DNA from 4 places in the Cytobacillus sp. QJM3NY_8 genome. Region 3 is predicted to be linked to each of the others. Evidence: a T-box and tRNA genes for the amino acid it is inferred to sense, from the RefSeq annotation. Region 3 holds a T-box; the other regions hold tRNA genes.
The links. A T-box is a leader RNA that pairs with one kind of tRNA and senses whether it is charged. The one in region 3 lies ahead of tyrS (tyrosine--tRNA ligase), so its partner is inferred to be a tRNA-Tyr.

Region 1 (3,183 bases), 1.1 Mb from region 3:
GGTTAGCGCAAGCGAAGCTTTGAATCGAAGCCCCAGTAAACGGCGGCCGTAACTATAACGGTCCTAAGGTAGCGAAATTCCTTGTCGGGTAAGTTCCGACCCGCACGAAAGGCGTAACGATCTGGGCACTGTCTCAACGAGAGACTCGGTGAAATTATAGTACCTGTGAAGATGCAGGTTACCCGCGACAGGACGGAAAGACCCCGTGGAGCTTTACTGTAGCCTGATATTGAATTTTGGTACAGCTTGTACAGGATAGGTAGGAGCCTGAGAAGCCGGAGCGCCAGCTTCGGTGGAGGCGTCGGTGGGATACTACCCTGGCTGTATTGAAATTCTAACCCGCGCCCCTTATCGGGGCGGGAGACAGTGTCAGGTGGGCAGTTTGACTGGGGCGGTCGCCTCCTAAAAAGTAACGGAGGCGCCCAAAGGTTCCCTCAGAATGGTTGGAAATCATTCGCAGAGTGTAAAGGCACAAGGGAGCTTGACTGCGAGACCTACAAGTCGAGCAGGGACGAAAGTCGGGCTTAGTGATCCGGTGGTTCCGCATGGAAGGGCCATCGCTCAACGGATAAAAGCTACCCCGGGGATAACAGGCTTATCTCCCCCAAGAGTCCACATCGACGGGGAGGTTTGGCACCTCGATGTCGGCTCATCGCATCCTGGGGCTGTAGTCGGTCCCAAGGGTTGGGCTGTTCGCCCATTAAAGCGGTACGCGAGCTGGGTTCAGAACGTCGTGAGACAGTTCGGTCCCTATCCGTCGTGGGCGCAGGAAATTTGAGAGGAGCTGTCCTTAGTACGAGAGGACCGGGATGGACGCACCGCTGGTGTACCAGTTGTCTTGCCAAAGGCATCGCTGGGTAGCTATGTGCGGAAGGGATAAGTGCTGAAAGCATCTAAGCATGAAGCCCCCCTCGAGATGAGATTTCCCATAGCGTCAAGCTAGTAAGATCCCTGAAAGATGATCAGGTTGATAGGTCAGAGGTGGAAGCGTGGCGACATGTGGAGCTGACTGATACTAATCGATCGAGGGCTTAACCAAAACGAAAAGCGGAGGCGACTGTTCAACTTTGAGAGACGTTGGAGAGCCGGCCATTCAAATCCTGGTTTTGGGATTTGGAGGGACGGATCGAAACGGCCGAGAGGTTAGGAGCCGAAGCTAGACAAGTCATTGGTGAATACTCGGCAAATGCTTCTTCATACATTATCTAGTTTTGAGGGAACGAAAAAATGAAATTTCCTCTTGAAAAAAACATTAAAAGAAAGTATAATCATACTTGTCTTTTGAAAATAGTCTGGTGGCGATGGCGAGAAGGTCACACCCGTTCCCATACCGAACACGGAAGTTAAGCTTCTCAGCGCCGATGGTAGTTAGGGGCTGTCCCCTTGTGAGAGTAGGACGCTGCCGGGCTGTTTACAAATACCACTTTTCCGCAGTAGCTCAGTGGTAGAGCATTCGGCTGTTAACCGAACGGTCGCAGGTTCGAATCCTGCCTGCGGAGCCATTTCCATAAAGCCCTTTTGGGAATTATGAGCTGTTGCTTCCATAGCTCAGCAGGTAGAGCACTTCCATGGTAAGGAAGAGGTCACCGGTTCGAGCCCGGTTGGAAGCTCTTTTAATGTAGACAACTAGAGTACTAGGCCCCTTGGTCAAGCGGTTAAGACACCGCCCTTTCACGGCGGTAACACGGGTTCGAATCCCGTAGGGGTCACCATAATGGAGGATTAGCTCAGCTGGGAGAGCATCTGCCTTACAAGCAGAGGGTCGGCGGTTCGATCCCGTCATCCTCCACCATATTTGCCGGTGTAGCTCAATTGGTAGAGCAACTGACTTGTAATCAGTAGGTTGGGGGTTCAAGTCCTCTCGCCGGCACCATCTTTTTTTTATAGATGGAGGGGTAGCGAAGTGGCTAAACGCGGCGGACTGTAAATCCGCTCCTTCGGGTTCGGCAGTTCGAATCTGCCCCCCTCCACCATTTATTTTTAATAAAAACACAAAAAACTGGACAAGCTATGAATGTCCTTTTTATTTTGTAATTATTGGGCTATAGCCAAGCGGTAAGGCACCGGACTTTGACTCCGTCACTCGCAGGTTCGAATCCTGCTAGCCCAGCCATTTTTGAGCCATTAGCTCAGTCGGTAGAGGATTTTAAAAGATTGCAGCATCGAAGCGTTACATCCTGAATGGCAAGCTTTTAAAATCTGCGACAAAGACCGCAGGGCTTTGAAGCACATCTGCAAATGAAGTTTAGGCATCAGAATTATATTTCGAGCCATTAGCTCAGTCGGTAGAGCATCTGACTTTTAATCAGAGGGTCGAAGGTTCGAGTCCTTCATGGCTCACTTTATAGAAAAACACAGACCTTGGGAATCGAGTCCTGAAGGTCTTACTTGTGAATATAAATATGTTTGCGGAAGTAGTTCAGTGGTAGAACATCACCTTGCCAAGGTGGGGGTCGCGGGTTCGAATCCCGTCTTCCGCTCCAAATAAATGGGGCCTTAGCTCAGCTGGGAGAGCGCCTGCTTTGCACGCAGGAGGTCAGCGGTTCGATCCCGCTAGGCTCCACCATCATACATAATACGACATTCCTTAAACCAGCATGGTTTAGGGATTTTTTATTTTATTTCACAAAACAATAAGTGGCAAAACTTAGAAAGTTACTATGGTATTTTTAGAAGCTTCTTTTTCCGGCAGCCGCATATATATACACGATTTTGTCGAGTTGAGTCATGTGTTTGAAAGCGGTTAAAATATGAGTATGAAGGGAAAGGGAGGACTTTACTATGAAAAGACAGAAATTATCGATAATTGGAATGCCAATGGATCTTGGCCAGATGAGACGCGGTGTGGACATGGGGCCAAGTGCGATCCGATATGCCGGTGTGAATGAGCGATTAAAGTGTTTATTCGAAGAAATCCATGACCAGGGCGATATTGCCATCGGCCGTCCGGAAGTTCAAATCGATCCAAAATCAAATCTTAGAAACTTGGACCTTATTGCTGAAAAAACAGAAAAACTGGGCGAAGAAGTTGATAAAGCAATAGAAAGTGGTTCTTTTCCATTAGTACTGGGCGGGGATCACAGCATCGCAATTGGAACATTGGCCGGTGTTTCGAAGCACTACAAAAATCTTGGGGTAATCTGGTATGATGCCCACGGGGATTTAAATACAGCTGAAACATCA
Region 2 (3,183 bases), 2.1 Mb from region 3:
GCAAACATCATTAGATTCTTTTAGATCACACTATCGATACTGAAGGGCTCTATTCAGAATTATTAGTTCCATTCACTGAGGTTATCGAACCTTAATGGCTTTATTCTGCTGCATTAGTTCTGCTCACTTGACATCATGAAACTGAACGGCACTATTCACTTGCATTAGTTCCATTCACGTGACATCTTTGAAACTGAACGGCACTATTCTCTTGCATTAGTACCATTCACATGACATCTTTGAAACTGAACGGCACTATTCTGCTTCATTAGTTCCGTTCACATAAAGTCATCGAATCTTTCTGGCTCTATTTTGGTGCATAAGTTCCGTTCACATAACATCTTCGAAATTTAGAGATTCTTTTTCGCCTCTTCAGTTATTAGTTCCGCTCAATTCACAACATTAGGACACATCGTTTTTTTTCCTCCTGCTAAGTCAATAATTATGTCCTTTTGAATTACTTCCGAACAGTACAGAACCCCATTTCGAAACCACCCTCTGAATCGTTCGGAACCCTGCATTGAAACAACTTGCATCACAATCAGCAGAAGGGCTGCATTGATATTTGCTTTCAGCTTTAAAATTCGCACAGATATTAATTAAACAACAAAAAAAGGTTTCCCAATAGGGAAACCTTTTTTTAGATACCGGTGGTCGGGGTCGAACCGACACTCCAGAAGGAACACGATTTTGAGTCGTGCGCGTCTGCCAATTCCGCCACACCGGCATATTAAAATGTAGTAAATCTTGTGGTGCCGAGGACCGGAATCGAACCGGTACGGTAGTCACCTACCGCAGGATTTTAAGTCCTGTGCGTCTGCCAGTTCCGCCACCCCGGCGTATATCAGCGAATCAAGATTTAGATTATGGAGGCGGCAACCGGATTCGAACCGGTGGTAAAGGTTTTGCAGACCTCTGCCTTACCACTTGGCTATGCCGCCATAAATTGAAGTTTATTCTGGAGCGGAAGACGGGATTCGAACCCGCGACCCCCACCTTGGCAAGGTGATGTTCTACCACTGAACTACTTCCGCAAAATGGCTGGGCTAGCAGGATTCGAACCTGCGAGTGACGGAGTCAAAGTCCGGTGCCTTACCGCTTGGCTATAGCCCATTGATCGTTCATATTACATTTATATGAGAGTTATACTCGTACTGTTACTTTAAAATTATGGGGCGACTGATGGGAATCGAACCCACGAGTGTCGGAGCCACAATCCGATGCGTTAACCACTTCGCCACAGCCGCCATTATAAAATTGGCAGGGGTAGTAGGAATCGAACCCACATCAAAGGTTTTGGAGACCTTCGTTTTACCATTAAACTATACCCCTATATAAATGGTGGAGGGGGGCAGATTCGAACTGCCGAACCCGAAGGAGCGGATTTACAGTCCGCCGCGTTTAGCCACTTCGCTACCCCTCCATATTAACATAAAAAAATGGTGCCGGCGAGAGGACTTGAACCCCCAACCTACTGATTACAAGTCAGTTGCTCTACCAATTGAGCTACACCGGCAAATCAATTCAGTAAAGGTGGCTCAGGACGGAATCGAACCGCCGACACAAGGATTTTCAGTCCTTTGCTCTACCGACTGAGCTACTGAGCCAAATATTATTAATATTGTAAAAATGGCGGTCCGGACGGGACTCGAACCCGCGACCTCCTGCGTGACAGGCAGGCATTCTAACCAACTGAACTACCGGACCAAATTGCGGGGGCAGGATTTGAACCTGCGACCTTCGGGTTATGAGCCCGACGAGCTACCGGACTGCTCCACCCCGCGACAATAATATGGTGGAGGATGACGGGATCGAACCGCCGACCCTCTGCTTGTAAGGCAGATGCTCTCCCAGCTGAGCTAATCCTCCATTATGGTGACCCCTACGGGATTCGAACCCGTGTTACCGCCGTGAAAGGGCGGTGTCTTAACCGCTTGACCAAGGGGCCAATATAGAATTAATAATGGCGGAGAGCAAGGGATTTGAACCCTTGATACGCGGTTAGCGTATACACGATTTCCAATCGTGCTCCTTCGGCCACTCGGACAGCTCTCCATTTGGCTCCGCAGGTAGGATTCGAACCTACGACCGTTCGGTTAACAGCCGAATGCTCTACCACTGAGCTACTGCGGAATAGTGATATTTGTAAAACAGCCCGGCAGCGTCCTACTCTCACAAGGGGACAGCCCCTAACTACCATTGGCGCTGAGAAGCTTAACTTCCGTGTTCGGTATGGGAACGGGTGTGACCTTCTCGCTATCGCCACCAGACTATTTTTCAAAGACAAGTATTATTATACCGTCTTTTTATCATTTTTCAAGAGGAAATTTACTATTTTTCGTTCCCTCAAAACTAGATAATGTATGAAGAAGAATTTGCCGAGTATTCACCAATAACTTGTCTAGCTTCGGCTCCTAACTTCTCTCGAAGTTGAACAGTCGCCTCCGCTTTTCGTTTTGGTTAAGTCCTCGATCGATTAGTATCAGTCAGCTCCACATGTCGCCACGCTTCCACCTCTGACCTATCAACCTGATCATCTTTCAGGGATCTTACTAGCTTGACGCTATGGGAAATCTCATCTCGAGGGGGGCTTCATGCTTAGATGCTTTCAGCACTTATCCCTTCCGCACATAGCTACCCAGCGATGCCTTTGGCAAGACAACTGGTACACCAGCGGTGCGTCCATCCCGGTCCTCTCGTACTAAGGACAGCTCCTCTCAAATTTCCTGCGCCCACGACGGATAGGGACCGAACTGTCTCACGACGTTCTGAACCCAGCTCGCGTACCGCTTTAATGGGCGAACAGCCCAACCCTTGGGACCGACTACAGCCCCAGGATGCGATGAGCCGACATCGAGGTGCCAAACCTCCCCGTCGATGTGGACTCTTGGGGGAGATAAGCCTGTTATCCCCGGGGTAGCTTTTATCCGTTGAGCGATGGCCCTTCCATGCGGAACCACCGGATCACTAAGCCCGACTTTCGTCCCTGCTCGACTTGTAGGTCTCGCAGTCAAGCTCCCTTGTGCCTTTACACTCTGCGAATGATTTCCAACCATTCTGAGGGAACCTTTGGGCGCCTCCGTTACTTTTTAGGAGGCGACCGCCCCAGTCAAACTGCCCACCTGACACTGTCTCCCGCCCCGATAAGGGGCGCGGGTTAGAATTTCAATACAGCCAGGGTAG
Region 3 (3,183 bases):
TCGCGAAAAATCTCGCAGCCTTGACATCGTTAAAGAAGCAATTGAAGTTAACAACTTCGTACCTGACTTCGTATCTTTCGATGCAGACAAGCTAGAAGGAACTTTCACTCGCATGCCTGAGCGTTCTGAACTTCCAGCTGAAATCAACGAATCTCTAATCGTTGAATTCTACTCTCGTTAATAATTTTAAAACTGCCGATACATTTCGGCAGTTTTTTTGTTGTCCGGAAAACTCTGAGATAATCAAAAAGCCCTCCATCAAAGGAGGGCTTTTTGATTAGTATTTAATTAAGAAATATTTCTTCTTTCCGCGGCGAATGACAGTAAATTGGCCTTCAATCTTATCCTTATCAGAAAGAGTGTAGTCAAGCTCCGTTATGCGTTCGCCATTTACTGAAACAGCGCCATTCGTCACATCTTCACGTGCCTGGCGTTTGGATGGGGAGATTTTGGCAGCAACAAGCAAATCAACGATCCCCAATTCTCCTCCTTCAGAATGCTCATAAGATGGAACATCCTTAAAGCCTTGTTTTATCTCTGAAGCCGAAAGGTTTTTAATTTCTCCGCTGAATAACGCTGCTGTAATCTTTATAGCCTGTTCCAATGCTTCATCTCCATGAATCATGCGTGTCATTTCTTCAGCAAGTGCTTTTTGGGCTTTGCGGAGATGCGGTTCATCTTGAACAGCTTTTTCAAGGCCTTCAATTTCTTCACGGGATAAGAATGTAAAGAACTTAAGGTATTTGATTACATCCGCATCTGCTGTATTAATCCAGAACTGGTAAAACTCATAAGGAGATGTTTTCTCCGAATCAAGCCAGATTGCTCCGCTTTCCGTTTTGCCGAATTTTGTTCCATCCGCTTTCGTAACCAAAGGTATGGTCAGGCCGTATGCCTTTGACCCTTCAGGCGCCATTTTGCGGATGAGCTCAAGGCCGGTTGTGATATTCCCCCATTGGTCGCTTCCGCCAATCTGCATTTTGCAGTTATGATTCTCATATAAATGAAGGAAATCCATGGCCTGCAGGATGGTGTATGTGAATTCTGTAAAGGAAATTCCCGTTTCCAGTCTGGAAGAAATGGTGTCTTTAGCGAGCATGTAATTGACTCCGACATGTTTCCCGTAATCACGCAGGAATGTAACAATATCCATGGACCCTGCCCAATCATAGTTGTTAACCATGATTGCACCATTTTCACCTTCAAAATCAAAAATTCTTTTTAGCTGGTTCTTTATGCAGTTCACATTATGCTCTACAGTTTCCAGCGTCTGCAGCTTCCGCTCTTCGCTTTTACCGCTTGGATCTCCAATCAGGCCAGTGGCCCCGCCTACTAGAACGATTGGACGATGGCCTTCCTTTTGAAAGCGCCTTAATGTCAAAAACGGCAACAGATGCCCAATGTGCATGCTGTCAGCTGTTGGGTCTACACCACAGTATAAAGAGATTGCTTCTTTACCGAGAGTGTTCTCAATGCCCTCTTCATCTGTCTGCTGATAAATAATCCCTCTCCATTGCAAATCTTCAAGTAAACTCATCTTAACTCCTCCTATTTAACGGCTATTTTCAAGGCATTAACAGGGAATCACCCATACAAAAAACGCCCCTGCAAATATGCAGGGACGCATGATCATTTTTGCGCGGTACCACCCAAATTGAGGACAGCTGTCCTCCACTCTTTCAGAATAACGGATAATCCGTCCACTGCTATAACTGCTGGGCAGGTTGACAGTGAAAGCTCAGGGAGGTAATTCATACTTCTATTTGTACCGGCTCGCAGCGAACGCCGGCTTTCTGAAACAGGGATAGAAGCATTACTGGGTTCCCATCAATGCCTATAAAATATTTAAACGTCTAAGATAAAACATTTTTATCATATAAATCAGCCAAATGTCAAATGCCTGTGCGAAAAAAGGAAATTTCAGATAAATGGCGAACCTTGTCATATTACTATGTCGCAATATGCTATAATAGATGTGATTTTAGGGGGATTGATATGATGAAAGAAAAGTTTCAGATGTTATTTAATAAATTGAGGCAAACTCCGGGCCTTTTCGGGAATAAAAAAGCAGCTAAAGGTGCGAGCATTACTTACCAGGTTGTCTGGAACCTTACTTTGCTGTTTCTCATTTTAGCTGTCATTGGCGGTTCATTTGCGGGGGGACTTGGAGCAGGTTACTTCGCGTCGCTGGTAAAGGATGAGCCAATCCGATCTTATGCCAGCATGAAAAAAGATATTTATGACTATGCAGAAACATCGGAAATTTATTTTGCCGATAATGTTTATTTAGGGAAGCTCCGGACTGACCTGGAACGTGAGGAAGTTAAGCTTGATGATGTTTCGGAACACTTAATTAACGCAGTTGTAGCTACTGAAGATGAATATTTCTACGAGCATGACGGAGTGGTGCCAAAAGCGATCATGCGCGCACTGTTCCAGGAAGTAACAAATTCATCTGTTCAATCCGGCGGAAGTACACTTACACAGCAGCTGATAAAGAACCAAATCTTAACGAATGAAGTTTCTTTCGAGCGGAAAGCAAAAGAGATTCTGCTTGCTTTGCGATTGGAGAAATTCTTTGATAAAAAAGAGATATTGGAAGCATATCTGAATGTATCTACCTTTGGAAGAAATGCATCCGGACGTAATATTGCCGGAGTTGAAGCAGCTGCCAAAGGCATTTTTGGGGTGAGTGCAAAAGAATTAACCTTGCCCCAGGCTGCATTCATAGCAGGGCTGCCGCAGAGTCCATTCGGCTACACTCCTTTTACAAGGGAAGGAACGGTCAAAGAAAATCTGGAACCAGGTTTCTCCAGGATGAAAACTGTTCTGAAAAGAATGTATGACGACGGAAAGATTGACCAGAAGCAATATGAGGAAGCTTTGGCTTACGACCTGACCAAGGATTTCACTACGCCTTCAGAAAGCCCTTTGGAAAAGTACCCATATTTGACGTATGAAATTGAAGAACGTGCAGTAAACATCATGACTAAGATTCTCGCAAAAAATGATGGATACGAAGAGCAGGACTTAAAAGAAGATGACGAGCTCCGAGAGGAATACAGGACTCTGGCAGACCGGACGATCCGCCAGAATGGCTTCCAGATCCATACGACGATCAACAAAGATATTTATGATAAAATGCAGCAGGTAAAAAATAACTACCCTTATTATGGGCCAGAC
Region 4 (3,183 bases), 1.4 Mb from region 3:
TCGCTGGGTAGCTATGTGCGGAAGGGATAAGTGCTGAAAGCATCTAAGCATGAAGCCCCCCTCGAGATGAGATTTCCCATAGCGTCAAGCTAGTAAGATCCCTGAAAGATGATCAGGTTGATAGGTCAGAGGTGGAAGCGTGGCGACATGTGGAGCTGACTGATACTAATCGATCGAGGACTTAACCAAAACGAAAAGCGGAGGCGACTGTTCAACTTCGAGAGACGTTGGAGAGCCGGCCATTCAAATCCTGGTTTTGGGATTTGGAGGGACGGATCGAAACGGCCGAGAAGTTAGGAGCCGAAGCTAGACAAGTCATTGGTGAATACTCGGCAAATGCTTCTTCATGCATTATCTAGTTTTGAGGGAACGAAGTTTCTTCAACCAAATAGTCCGGTGGCGATAGCGAGAAGGTCACACCCGTTCCCATACCGAACACGGAAGTTAAGCTTCTCAGCGCCGATGGTAGTTAGGGGCTGTCCCCTTGTGAGAGTAGGACGCTGCCGGGCACCCTAATTGGGTAATTATATATGGCCCCTTGGTCAAGCGGTTAAGACACCGCCCTTTCACGGCGGTAACACGGGTTCGAATCCCGTAGGGGTCACCATTTTGGAGGATTAGCTCAGCTGGGAGAGCATCTGCCTTACAAGCAGAGGGTCGGCGGTTCGATCCCGTCATCCTCCACCATAACTTTTGAAAAAGCTATTTGCTACTCTTAAGGTATGAGCCATTAGCTCAGTCGGTAGAGCAGATTGCAGCATCAGTGAGACTCTTCACCCGAATAGCAATCTGTGACAAAGCGGTTTAGCTTTGGAACATCTGACTGTACTTATCAGAATTTAGGAAATCTCATAAAAGTATGAGCCATTAGCTCAGTCGGTAGAGCATCTGACTTTTAATCAGAGGGTCGAAGGTTCGAGTCCTTCATGGCTCACCATTTTAATTTCATATTGCGGGTGTGGCGGAATTGGCAGACGCACCAGACTTAGGATCTGGCGCCGCAAGGCGTGGGGGTTCGACTCCCTTCACCCGCACCATTTTAAGCGGAAGTAGTTCAGTGGTAGAACATCACCTTGCCAAGGTGGGGGTCGCGGGTTCGAATCCCGTCTTCCGCTCCATTATTTTGCGCCCGTAGCTCAATTGGATAGAGCGTTTGACTACGGATCAAAAGGTTAGGGGTTCGACTCCTCTCGGGCGCGCCATATTACGGGGAGTAGCTCAGCTTGGTAGAGCACTTGGTTTGGGACCAAGGGGTCGCAGGTTCGAATCCTGTCTTCCCGACCAGGGACACTTCTTTTATTACATGGGGCCTTAGCTCAGCTGGGAGAGCGCCTGCTTTGCACGCAGGAGGTCAGCGGTTCGATCCCGCTAGGCTCCACCATAAATATTTAGTCACATTGGCGGTGTAGCTCAGCTGGCTAGAGCGTACGGTTCATACCCGTGAGGTCGGGGGTTCGATCCCCTCCGCCGCTACCAATATGCTTATTTTGTATCATATCGGAGGAATACCCAAGTCCGGCTGAAGGGATCGGTCTTGAAAACCGACAGGCGGGTCAAACCGCGCAGGGGTTCGAATCCCCTTTCCTCCTCCATATTTTATTTAATAATACTATCGCGGGGTGGAGCACGACCGAATAATCTTCGAAGGAATTACTTCAGCGCACCGATTGAGTTGCTGCTTGGATAATCTTTCTGAAATCGGGGCGGTACTTCATTGAATAAGCTGCGAGATGAAATGCTAGATGTGAGCATAGAATAATCACATTAATAATACTATCGCGGGGTGGAGCAGTCCGGTAGCTCGTCGGGCTCATAACCCGAAGGTCGTAGGTTCAAATCCTGCCCCCGCAATCTGGTCCGGTAGTTCAGTTGGTTAGAATGCCTGCCTGTCACGCAGGAGGTCGCGGGTTCGAGTCCCGTCCGGACCGCCATTTTTACAAAAAGTAAATAATATGTGGCTCAGTAGCTCAGTCGGTAGAGCAAAGGACTGAAAATCCTTGTGTCGGCGGTTCGATTCCGTCCTGAGCCACCATTTCCTAAGTCTTATCAGACGTGGAGGGGTAGCGAAGTGGCTAAACGCGGCGGACTGTAAATCCGCTCCTTCGGGTTCGGCAGTTCGAATCTGCCCCCCTCCACCATTTATATAGGGGTATAGTTTAATGGTAAAACGAAGGTCTCCAAAACCTTTGATGTGGGTTCGATTCCTGCTACCCCTGCCAGTAGGATAGTGGCGGTTGTGGCGAAGTGGTTAACGCATCGGATTGTGGCTCCGACACTCGTGGGTTCGATTCCCATCAATCGCCCCATTATTCTTTTTGACAGCAATATTATTGGGCTATAGCCAAGCGGTAAGGCACCGGACTTTGACTCCGTCACTCGCAGGTTCGAATCCTGCTAGCCCAGCCATTTTTAAGGCAGCATAGCCAAGTGGTAAGGCAGAGGTCTGCAAAACCTCCATCCCCGGTTCAAATCCGGGTGTTGCCTCCAAACCATAATCATATGCGGGTGTAGTTTAGTGGTAAAACCTCAGCCTTCCAAGCTGATGATGAGGGTTCGATTCCCTTCACCCGCTCCAACATATGGGCCTATAGCTCAGCTGGTTAGAGCGCACGCCTGATAAGCGTGAGGTCGATGGTTCGAGTCCATTTAGGCCCACCATTATACATACCATTTTCAAACTAATTCCAATAGGAGTTAGTTTTTTTGTATTGGAGAAATATAAAACGGTTATTGGACCGATTTATATTTCTATGGTAAAATCCCGTCCCTTGAGGTATTTGGTAATTATACTAATACATATGGAGTTTATCCATACTGTGTTTTTTCACCTTTTCTCTACGATATTCAATCTCTCGTTAGGTTAGTATCGGCCGCTTGATTTTCATTCTGTTTTATCTTCCAACTCTTTTCCTCTATTATTCAGTTCCTTAACTTTATCATCTGAAAATATTTCAAGAATGCTCCAGCTGTTAATGAAAAAGCCAAAATTACAAAACATCCAAAATATCCCCCAGTTTTCCTTAAATTTTATTAACCTGCCGATTAGTTTAAGACGATAGTTTACATACTTCATCAAAATTCTAACTTAAAATCTCAAATCCTTATGTTCTTTACATTAATCTTTTAAAGCTTGAGATTCATTACAAATCAGGTGAATTAACTTTTTGTGAATTATTTGTGAAT

Region 1: it encodes a tRNA-Tyr, which carries the amino acid that the T-box ahead of tyrS (tyrosine--tRNA ligase) is inferred to sense. The anticodon was not compared.
Region 2: it encodes a tRNA-Tyr, which carries the amino acid that the T-box ahead of tyrS (tyrosine--tRNA ligase) is inferred to sense. The anticodon was not compared.
Region 4: it encodes a tRNA-Tyr, which carries the amino acid that the T-box ahead of tyrS (tyrosine--tRNA ligase) is inferred to sense. The anticodon was not compared.

Annotation. Positions count from the first base shown of each region.
Region 1 covers NZ_CM149681.1:175,676-178,858, forward strand. Annotated here, with positions in the region: rRNA gene AC0VZ9_RS00950 (23S ribosomal RNA) at 1-1,039, shown strand, start outside; rRNA gene rrf (5S ribosomal RNA) at 1,292-1,408, shown strand; tRNA gene AC0VZ9_RS00960 (tRNA-Asn) at 1,428-1,502, shown strand; tRNA gene AC0VZ9_RS00965 (tRNA-Thr) at 1,538-1,610, shown strand; tRNA gene AC0VZ9_RS00970 (tRNA-Glu) at 1,638-1,712, shown strand; tRNA gene AC0VZ9_RS00975 (tRNA-Val) at 1,717-1,792, shown strand; tRNA gene AC0VZ9_RS00980 (tRNA-Thr) at 1,798-1,873, shown strand; tRNA gene AC0VZ9_RS00985 (tRNA-Tyr) at 1,890-1,973, shown strand; tRNA gene AC0VZ9_RS00990 (tRNA-Gln) at 2,039-2,113, shown strand; tRNA gene AC0VZ9_RS00995 (tRNA-Lys) at 2,268-2,340, shown strand; tRNA gene AC0VZ9_RS01000 (tRNA-Gly) at 2,409-2,483, shown strand; tRNA gene AC0VZ9_RS01005 (tRNA-Ala) at 2,491-2,566, shown strand; gene rocF (arginase) at 2,782-3,183, shown strand, end outside.
Region 2 covers NZ_CM149681.1:1,200,013-1,203,195, reverse strand. Annotated here, with positions in the region: tRNA gene AC0VZ9_RS06415 (tRNA-Leu) at 646-727, opposite strand; tRNA gene AC0VZ9_RS06410 (tRNA-Leu) at 751-839, opposite strand; tRNA gene AC0VZ9_RS06405 (tRNA-Cys) at 868-941, opposite strand; tRNA gene AC0VZ9_RS06400 (tRNA-Gly) at 960-1,034, opposite strand; tRNA gene AC0VZ9_RS06395 (tRNA-Gln) at 1,039-1,113, opposite strand; tRNA gene AC0VZ9_RS06390 (tRNA-His) at 1,172-1,247, opposite strand; tRNA gene AC0VZ9_RS06385 (tRNA-Trp) at 1,259-1,332, opposite strand; tRNA gene AC0VZ9_RS06380 (tRNA-Tyr) at 1,340-1,423, opposite strand; tRNA gene AC0VZ9_RS06375 (tRNA-Thr) at 1,441-1,516, opposite strand; tRNA gene AC0VZ9_RS06370 (tRNA-Phe) at 1,535-1,607, opposite strand; tRNA gene AC0VZ9_RS06365 (tRNA-Asp) at 1,631-1,707, opposite strand; tRNA gene AC0VZ9_RS06360 (tRNA-Met) at 1,711-1,784, opposite strand; tRNA gene AC0VZ9_RS06355 (tRNA-Val) at 1,794-1,869, opposite strand; tRNA gene AC0VZ9_RS06350 (tRNA-Glu) at 1,874-1,948, opposite strand; tRNA gene AC0VZ9_RS06345 (tRNA-Ser) at 1,965-2,055, opposite strand; tRNA gene AC0VZ9_RS06340 (tRNA-Asn) at 2,059-2,133, opposite strand; rRNA gene rrf (5S ribosomal RNA) at 2,154-2,270, opposite strand; rRNA gene AC0VZ9_RS06330 (23S ribosomal RNA) at 2,457-3,183, opposite strand, start outside.
Region 3 covers NZ_CM149681.1:4,360,974-4,364,156, forward strand. Annotated here, with positions in the region: gene rpsD (30S ribosomal protein S4) at 1-181, shown strand, start outside; gene tyrS (tyrosine--tRNA ligase) at 278-1,537, opposite strand; T-box leader at 1,615-1,840, opposite strand; gene AC0VZ9_RS22355 (transglycosylase domain-containing protein) at 1,996-3,183, shown strand, end outside.
Region 4 covers NZ_CM149681.1:482,338-485,520, forward strand. Annotated here, with positions in the region: rRNA gene AC0VZ9_RS02465 (23S ribosomal RNA) at 1-189, shown strand, start outside; rRNA gene rrf (5S ribosomal RNA) at 393-509, shown strand; tRNA gene AC0VZ9_RS02475 (tRNA-Glu) at 533-607, shown strand; tRNA gene AC0VZ9_RS02480 (tRNA-Val) at 612-687, shown strand; tRNA gene AC0VZ9_RS02485 (tRNA-Lys) at 862-937, shown strand; tRNA gene AC0VZ9_RS02490 (tRNA-Leu) at 953-1,037, shown strand; tRNA gene AC0VZ9_RS02495 (tRNA-Gly) at 1,044-1,118, shown strand; tRNA gene AC0VZ9_RS02500 (tRNA-Arg) at 1,126-1,202, shown strand; tRNA gene AC0VZ9_RS02505 (tRNA-Pro) at 1,208-1,284, shown strand; tRNA gene AC0VZ9_RS02510 (tRNA-Ala) at 1,306-1,381, shown strand; tRNA gene AC0VZ9_RS02515 (tRNA-Met) at 1,400-1,476, shown strand; tRNA gene AC0VZ9_RS02520 (tRNA-Ser) at 1,500-1,592, shown strand; tRNA gene AC0VZ9_RS02525 (tRNA-Met) at 1,778-1,851, shown strand; tRNA gene AC0VZ9_RS02530 (tRNA-Asp) at 1,855-1,931, shown strand; tRNA gene AC0VZ9_RS02535 (tRNA-Phe) at 1,957-2,032, shown strand; tRNA gene AC0VZ9_RS02540 (tRNA-Tyr) at 2,055-2,138, shown strand; tRNA gene AC0VZ9_RS02545 (tRNA-Trp) at 2,146-2,219, shown strand; tRNA gene AC0VZ9_RS02550 (tRNA-His) at 2,231-2,306, shown strand; tRNA gene AC0VZ9_RS02555 (tRNA-Gln) at 2,332-2,406, shown strand; tRNA gene AC0VZ9_RS02560 (tRNA-Cys) at 2,414-2,487, shown strand; tRNA gene AC0VZ9_RS02565 (tRNA-Gly) at 2,502-2,575, shown strand; tRNA gene AC0VZ9_RS02570 (tRNA-Ile) at 2,582-2,658, shown strand.